2 regions of the Stenotrophomonas sp. X genome follow, and region 2 is predicted to be linked to the other one. Evidence: riboswitches for the same ligand, from Rfam matches in the RefSeq annotation. Region 2 holds a riboswitch; the other holds the start of a gene.
What was found. Region 2 has a riboswitch for thiamine pyrophosphate ahead of ACZ75I_RS00685 (TonB-dependent receptor). Riboswitches for the same ligand answer to the same signal wherever they lie in the genome.

Region 1 (4,197 bases), 940 kb from region 2:
GCGGCCGGCACCCGGCTACTCGTCATCCCTGCTGGTAGACCTCTGCGCCAGCCGCGCGGAACTCCTCCGACTTCTCCTTCATGCCGGCCTCGGCGTAGTCACGCACATCCTGGGTGATCTTCATCGAACAGAAGTGCGGGCCGCACATCGAGCAGAAGTGGGCCAGCTTGTGCGCATCCTTCGGCAGCGTCTCGTCATGGAACTCCTTGGCCTTCTCCGGATCCAGGCCAAGGTGGAACTGGTCTTCCCAGCGGAACTCGAAGCGCGCCTTGCTCAACGCGTTGTCGCGAACCTGCGCGCCCGGATGGCCCTTGGCCAGGTCGGCTGCATGCGCGGCAATGCGATAAGCCATGATGCCGTCGCGCACGTCCTGGCGATTGGGCAGGCCGAGATGCTCCTTCGGCGTCACGTAACAGAGCATGGCCGTGCCGAACCACCCGATCATCGCCGCGCCGATCGCGCTGGTGATGTGGTCGTAGCCCGGTGCGATATCGGTGGTCAACGGCCCCAGCGTATAGAAAGGCGCCTCGCCGCACTCACGCAGCTGCTTGTCCATGTTCTCCTTGATCAGCTGCATCGGCACGTGGCCGGGGCCCTCGATCATGGTCTGCACGTCGTGCTTCCAGGCAATCTTCGTCAGCTCGCCCAGCGTTTCCAACTCACCGAACTGCGCGGCGTCGTTGGCATCGGCGATGCAACCCGGGCGCAGGCCATCGCCCAGCGAGAAGGTCACGTCGTAGGCCTTCATGATTTCGCAGATCTCTTCGAAATGCGTGTAGAGGAAATTCTCCTTGTGATGCGCCAGGCACCACTTGGCCATGATCGAGCCCCCGCGGCTGACGATGCCGGTCACCCGCTTGGCGGTGAGTGGCACGTAGCGCAGCAGCACGCCGGCGTGGATGGTGAAGTAGTCCACACCCTGCTCGGCCTGCTCGATCAGCGTATCGCGGAAGATCTCCCAGGTCAGTGCTTCGGCGCGGCCATCGACCTTCTCCAACGCCTGGTAGATCGGCACCGTACCGATCGCCACCGGCGAGTTGCGGATGATCCACTCGCGGGTTTCATGGATGTGCTTGCCGGTGGACAGGTCCATCACGGTGTCACCGCCCCAGCGGATCGCCCACACCAGTTTCTCTACCTCCTCGGCGATTCCCGAGGAAACGGCGCTGTTGCCGATGTTGGCATTGATCTTGGTCAGGAAGTTGCGGCCGATGATCATCGGCTCGCTTTCCGGATGGTTGATGTTGTTGGGCAGCACCGCGCGGCCGCGCGCGATTTCATCCCGCACGAACTCCGGCGTGATGATCTTCTGGATCGAGGCGCCGAACGCCTCGCCCGGGTGCTGCTGCAGCAGGCCCGCATCGCGGATCGCTTCCAGCCGCTGGTTCTCGCGGATGGCAACGAATTCCATTTCCGGGGTGATGATGCCGCGGCGCGCGTAGTGCATCTGGGTGACGTTCGCGCCTGCCCGTGCACGGCGCGGCAGGCTGCGTGCGGGGAAGCGCACGGCAGCGAGCTTGGGGTCGTGCTCGCGATCACGCCCGAACGACGAACTCAGGCCTTCGAGCTGCTCGGTATCGCCACGTTCCTCCACCCAGCCGCGACGCAGTGCCGGCAGACCGGCGGACAGATCGATACGCACGCCCGGATCGGTGTAGGGGCCGGACGTGTCGTAGACCGTGACCGGCGCATTCTCTTCGCCGCCGAACAGCGTCGGGGTGCGGGTCAACGCGATCTCCCGCATCGGCACCTGCAGATCCGGGCGCGAACCGGGCACGTGGATCTTGCGCGAGCCGGGAATGGGCCGGGTCACGGATTCGGAGAGTTGCTGGGCCTGTTGCTGCAGGGCGGAGAGCTGTGCGTTCATCGGGCATCGTCCAGGAAGGTCAGGGACGAAGCGGCGGCGCACTGCGACCGCGCCCGGACGCTCCATGGGCGGAGTCCGGGAATGGCTGCATTGCAAAGCTTCCCTACGCCGGTATGAGCCGGATCAGGTTCCAAGGGACTGTCTCAACCGTGGCCACATGGCCGCGGTACCCCCGCTTCTTGGCGTGCATTAGAGCATAGACCGCCCGCCTCCGGAGTTGCCCCCAATCGATATTCGTTAACAGAACCATGACGTCGCGTTCAGTAACGTGCACGTCCGTCGCGCTCCAGCGACCGATGCTTCCTTCGCCGCCGACGCGGCCCCTGCCCGGTTCGCGCTGCATGCCGCCGGCCCTTCGCTGCAAGCTCTGCTCGCTCCCCTCAATCCCTTGATCGGAGAAGCTCCTTCATGGTGTTTCGCGTTTCCATCGCACTGGTTCTGCTGCTGGTGCTGCTTGCCGGTATTGCACCCGGCCCCTTCAATACCGTGGTGCAGAGCATCCTCGGCGAGCTCATCCGCGGCATCGGCTGGCTGTACCTGCTGGTCGTGTTCCTGGCTCTGGTATTCCTGATGTACCTGGCCTTCGGTCGCTTCGGCAACCTGCGCATCGGCGGCGAAGACGCCGAGCCGGAGTTCTCGCGGGCCAGCTGGATGTCGATGCTGTTCGCCGCCGGCATGGGTATCGGCCTGGTGTTCTGGGGCGCAGCCGAGCCGATCTCGCATTTCAGCAAACCGCCCGAAGGATTGACGCCAGAGAGCATGGACGCCGCGCGTGCTGCCATGCGCTATGTGTTCTTCCATTGGGGCCTGCACCCGTGGGCTATCTATGCCCTGATCGGACTGGCAATGGCTTGGTTCCAGTTCAATCGCCAAGGTGGTGGTCAGATCAGCGACATGCTGCAGCCGATCATTGGCCGTCACCATCGCGGCTGGGCCGGAAAGGTGGTCAACATCTCTGCGGTGGTGGCCACCGCAGTCGGCGTGGCAACCGCACTCGGCTTCGGCACGGTGCAGATCGCGGCCGGCGTGGAGCGCGTTTTCGGTGTTCAGGCGGGGGTACCGCTGCAGCTGACCATCATCGCAGTGGCATTCGTGCTGTACATGGCATCCACACTCAGTGGCGTTGGGCGGGGCATGAAATGGCTGTCCAACGTCAACCTGGCGCTGGCAGCATTGCTGCTCGCACTAGTACTGGTGCTTGGCCCGACCGGCGCCATCTTCAATACCTTCACCACCACGCTGGGCTCCTATCTCAACCAGCTGGTGACCATGAGCCTGCGCATGTCGCCGTTCTCGTCCAGCACCTGGGTGGCTGACTGGACGATCTTCTACTGGGCCTGGTGGATTTCCTGGGCACCGTTCGTCGGTTCGTTCATCGCGCGCATCTCACGTGGCCGCAGCGTGCGCGAGTTCGTGGTGGGAGTCGTACTTGCGCCAACCCTGTTGGGCTTCTTCTGGTTCTCGGTCTTCGGTGGTACCGCGATCTGGTCGCAGATCTTCGGCCACGCAGACCTGGTGCAGGCACTGGGCAACGGCTACGAGACGGTGCTGTTCACCCTCTTCGACAGCCTTCCCCTGCCGTTGCTGCTGTCGAGCATCGCACTAGTGTTGTTGATGATCTTCTTCGTGACTTCGGCCGATTCCGCAGTGCTGGTACTGGCCACGATGTCCACCGACGATGCGGGCGAGCCACCGCGCAGGCACAAGATCGCGTGGGGTGTGGGCATCGCGTTGATCGCGGGTGCGTTGCTGCTTGCGGGTGGTCTGGAGGCGCTTCAGGGAATGATCACCATCGCGGCGTTGCCATTTGCGCTGCTGATGGTGCTGGTGATGGTGTCGCTGTACCGCGTGCTCGACCAGGAGTACACGCGCGAGCGGCGGCAGGCGCAGCGCCAGCGGCACATGATCGATGCGTGGATCGCACGCGAGATGGCGGCGCAGGAGGAGACGCAGGCCGAGGCCGCACGCGCGCACGATCAGGATTGAGCGTGTTTTGCAGCCTGCGGCTGCACCGCTTTTTCAAGCAAGTGCAAGTGCAAGTGCAGAAGCCAAGGCGGCTCTGGGCTTCTGCTTGCTTGGCGGGGAGGGGGCAGATGGCGGGACACGCCGCAAGTACGTCCCTGTAGGCTCGGCCACGGCATCCATGCCGTGGACGGTCCCGCCATCTGCCCCCTCCCCGCCTCCGACGATTTCCCGGTGACGGCAGTAGATCCACGCCATGCGTGGATCAGGTGTATCGGAAAACAAGAAGGGGGCGGATCCGTTTTCCTTCGGAAAACGGATCCGCCCACAACCCACAGCGCGCGGCTGTTGCTGTTGCCTTTGCTTTT
Region 2 (4,197 bases):
TCGACGAAGGTGTAACCCACGTCGCTGTTGTCCGGCTTGGCGTACTGGTACGGCTGCGAAATGCGGAACACGGCTGCGCCCAGCGTCAACGCCTCGACCGGCACGTACTTCACGCCCACTTCCAGCTGGCGCGACTGTACCGACGGCAGGAAGGTGTCAGCGTTGCTGGTCCAGAACGGCGCTTCCTGGCCCAGCGAAATGCCGCGCACGTAACTGGCGTAGGCGTTGAGCTGGTCGGTGGCTTTCCACACCACCGCAGTCTGTGGCAGGAAGCGCGACAGGCGGCTGTGCCGCTGCGGGATGCCGCGCTTGTCGTAGGCGCGCTCGTCCAGGCGCACGAAGCGGCCACCGGCCAGCCACTGCCAGTCGTCACCAAAGCTCATCCGGTCCAGCGCGAAGAACGCGGTCTGGCGACTGTCCAGGCGACGTGCGGACGGGCCCGGCATCTTCGGCGACGGCGCGAACACCGGCACCGGTGCGTCGTGAATGTTGCTGGTGCCGACGTACTCGTTGACGCTCGGGCGCCTGTCCACGGTGCGGCGGAAGTAGTCGGCACCGAGGGTCAGCTGGTGGCCGATACTGCCGGTCTCGAAGCGGCCACGCAGTTCGGCACGGGCCTGCTGGTTTTGGCGGGTGTCGTCCGGGCTGCGGTAGTCGTAGACGTCATAGTCGCCGTTCGGCGCGAAATAATTGCCCGGCACGCTGCCGTCGGCGCACTGCGTGGCGTAGTAGCAGCCGTAGGCGAAGGCGACGTTGTCGTCGATCACCGAACGGCTATGGCCCACCGATACACGTGATTGCCAGGCGTCGTTGAAGTCGTAAGTATGCAGCGCGGTGATGTTGGTGCTGGCGATATCCACCGGGCGCTGCCACGGCTGGTAGCCGAGCAGATGCTCGCGGTCGACACCGCGCGGCAGGTCACGCGCGCCCAGCAGCTGGTAGCCGGACACCGAGCGCTGCGAGCTGGTCTGATAGTTGGCATCCACTTCCAGCTTGCCGCGCTCGCCGATCAGCCAGTCGGCGGCCAGCGAGTAGAAGTTGCGGCGGCCATCGGCATGCTCGACGTAGGAATTGCTGGAATCCCATGCGGCATTCAGGCGCAGGCCGAAGCGCGGGGTGATCCAGTGGCCGACATCGACGGCGACGTAGCGCGAGCCTTCCGAATCGGTGCCGAGCGTGGCGGTGCGCACTTCGGCCGGGCGCTTGCCGATGTAGTTGACGATGCCGCCCGGCGCCATCACCCCTGCCGCCAGCCCGGCTTCACCCTTGAGGATCTCCACCGACTGCACGTTCTCCAGCGCCAGGCGTTGTTCGCCGGCGATGGACAGGCCGTTGAAGCGGTAGCCGGTGGCGGCGTCCAGGGCGAAGCCGCGGATGGCGATGTTCTGGTAGTAGCCCACCGGCGCATAGGCATCACCCAGCGAGGCATCATTGCTGGCCAGCTCGGACAGCGAACGTAGCTGGCGGCGGTCGAGATAGTCGCGCTCGAGCACGTTCACCGAAGCCGGCGTGTCCTTCCACGAACCGCCACCGAAGGCGTTCACGCGCGAGGTATCGGCCTTCGGCTTGCCGGCCTGCACGCGCACCGCCGCCAGTTCGGTCGGCGAGCGCTCGGCGCCGGTGGCAGCCGCATCAGGGGATGCCTCGGCCTCGCTGGCGTGCAGTGGCAGCGCAGCGCAGAGGGCGAGGGAGAGCAGGGTGGGGCGCAGGCAGCGGTTCATTCGGTTCGTCTTCGGACAACAAGGGAGACGAAGCGACGGCGCGCAGGTGCACTGACCCATGACGGGGGTGTGGCTGCGGCTCAAAGCTCCCTACGCCGGTGCAAACCGGATCAGGTTCCAAGGGACTCTCTCAGCCTGGCAGATCCAGGCACCCCCGCTTCAGGTGACCATTTCACTACAAATGGTACGGATTTGCGAGCGCCACCCAGGGTCAGATCCCTTTCCTGCGGAAAGGGATCTGACCCCAACGCTGTGTCAACCGGATCACGCGGCGGCGTGCAGGGCCTGCAGCAGTGCCTGCCCCGGGGCGGTATGGAACCACGCCGGATGGCCAAGCATGAAGGGCTGCCACGCCACGTCGGCATTGGCGGTCGAGCCGGTGACGCCCTCGAAATACTCCACTTCGGACAGTGCGAAGTCGAAATGCACCATCGGCAGCAGGTCGGCCAGCAGGTGCACGCGTGCCGCCGACAGCGGCAGCACCTCGCGGTAGCCATCGAGCAACGCCAGCGCGATATCGACGCGCACGGCCTCCATGCCGCGCGCCAGCTCCAGCCATGCCACGGCGTTGCGCTCGATGGCGGTGGCCAGGTCGAACAGTGCGCTGGTGGGCGAGGCCAGGCCGAAATCCAGCACGGTGCTGACCTGCCCGTCGCGCCAGAGCAGGTTGGAGACATGCCAGTCGTTGTGCGCCCACAGCCGTGGTTCGTCGCGCAGGCGCTCGGCCAGGCCCGTGTGCCACGGCAGCACGTCGTGCTGCAGCTGCGCTTCCCACGGAATGCGCGCGAGATAGCGGGCCAGGCCGGGGCGCGCGTGCAGTCCTGCCTTGATTGCGGCGATCGGATCGTCGGCGCGGATCAGGTCGTCGCGCGCCACCAGCAGATGGGTGCTGCGCTGGGGCGCGTGGTAGCTGGCGGCGGCGCGGTGCAGCTGTGCGAGTGTGCGTCCGGCTTCGCGGGCCTGCGCGACATCGGTCAGCAGCGACCACGACACCGCGTCGCGGTACAGGTCGTCGCCTACGCCGACGTCGTGCAGTTCAAACGTCCATTCGCCGTGTTCGACCGCGGTGTGACCATCGGTCGCTGCCAGCACCTGTGCCACCGGCACGCCAGCAGCGTCGAGATGGGCGATGAAGCGGTGTTCTTCTTCCAGGCAGGCCGCGTTGCGCACGCTGTGGTGATGGCGCTTGATGAACACCGCGCCGCGCGTGCCATCGACGATGGCGGCAGCCGACAGCGGTCGCGGGCTGTGCCAGCGCGGTTGGCTGCCGCTGTGCAGCTGCGGATAGCACTGCCGCAACCACGCGATGTCCGCCGCGCTGATCGGTGGCCAGTCGGCAGCGACCTCGTCGTTGTTGAGGCCCTGCACGCGGTGGGAGGAAGACGTCATGCCGCAGCCCGAGAGGGGAAAGTCACATCCAAGGCTGCGCATTCAACGTCATGCGCGCGGCCAACGCAAACGGGCGGGTCATCGACCCGCCCGTCTCTGCCATCGGCAGGGTAACGCCGCCGTGCCGCTTACCAGCCGCGATGGCGACCGCGGTCGTGGTAGTAGCGGTTGTCGTAGTAACGCTCGCGCTGCCAGCGGCGGTCGTCGCCACGATCGTAGTAACCGCTGCGGTAGTAGCCACGATCGTAGCGGCGGTCGTAGCGGTTGTCGTAGTAGCGATTGTCGTAATAACGACGGTCGCGGCGGTCGGAGGTGGTCAGATTGCCGATCGCGCCGCCGGCCACGGCACCACCGACGGTGGCGGCAGGATCACCGTTGGAGAGCAGGTTGCCGGCCACGCCACCGACCACGGCGCCGACCAGGGTGCGCTTGTCCTTCCTCGACATCGCGCTGGCATCGCTGACCACGGCGACACCGGCAACCAGCGCCAGAGCCATCGCCAGACCACGGAAGCTGAGTGTGGAAGTACTGAGCATGTTCGTTCTCCTGTGAGGTGCATGCCACGCTGGGCAGGGAGGGCGCGGGGCGCCCCGGCTGCCGTGATGTCCACGCTGGCGTTACAACATTGCCGGAACATTGCCTGGTGCACCGAGCGGCTTGCGCATTCATCTAGCGGCAGGCGGCATGAAGCAAGGCTGAAAGCGGCTGCGGCCGCTCAGCTGGCGGAAAGGAAAAGGGCCGCGGAGGTGGCCCCTCCCTTCTCTGCCAAGGCGTTGGCATGTCCGACGCCCATCGCTTTCTGGGCCTGCCGCGCCTGCTCCTGCGGGGTCTCCTGCTGCGGCTGCAGCACGTCAGGCGCGCCCTGCACCGCACCGCGGCGAAGCGCCAGGCTCTGCCCGCTGGCGGCCCGCGTCTCCACGGTGACGCGGCTGGCGGCCGGACATGCGCCGGTCGATTCCTTCGACCTCGCATTGTTGCTGGTGCGATTATTGTGAATCGCGTCTCAAATTTTCCCGTCACGCAGATAGTCGAACAATTCGGCATCGCCCTTCAGCCCAAGCTTGAGCATCGCATCGCCCTTCTGCCG

Region 1: it holds a riboswitch for thiamine pyrophosphate, as region 2 does, so the genes downstream of both, thiC (phosphomethylpyrimidine synthase ThiC) here and ACZ75I_RS00685 (TonB-dependent receptor) in region 2, are expected to answer to the same signal.

The regions. Positions count from the first base shown of each region.
Region 1 covers NZ_CM146756.1:3,504,272-3,508,468, forward strand. Annotated here, with positions in the region: gene thiC (phosphomethylpyrimidine synthase ThiC) at 23-1,867, opposite strand; TPP riboswitch at 1,950-2,051, opposite strand; gene ACZ75I_RS16170 (BCCT family transporter) at 2,276-3,853, shown strand.
Region 2 covers NZ_CM146756.1:153,429-157,625, forward strand. Annotated here, with positions in the region: gene ACZ75I_RS00685 (TonB-dependent receptor) at 1-1,721, opposite strand, end outside; TPP riboswitch at 1,792-1,887, opposite strand; gene ACZ75I_RS00690 (phosphotransferase enzyme family protein) at 1,986-3,110, opposite strand; gene ACZ75I_RS00695 (glycine zipper 2TM domain-containing protein) at 3,239-3,646, opposite strand; gene ACZ75I_RS00700 (response regulator) at 4,114-4,197, opposite strand, start outside.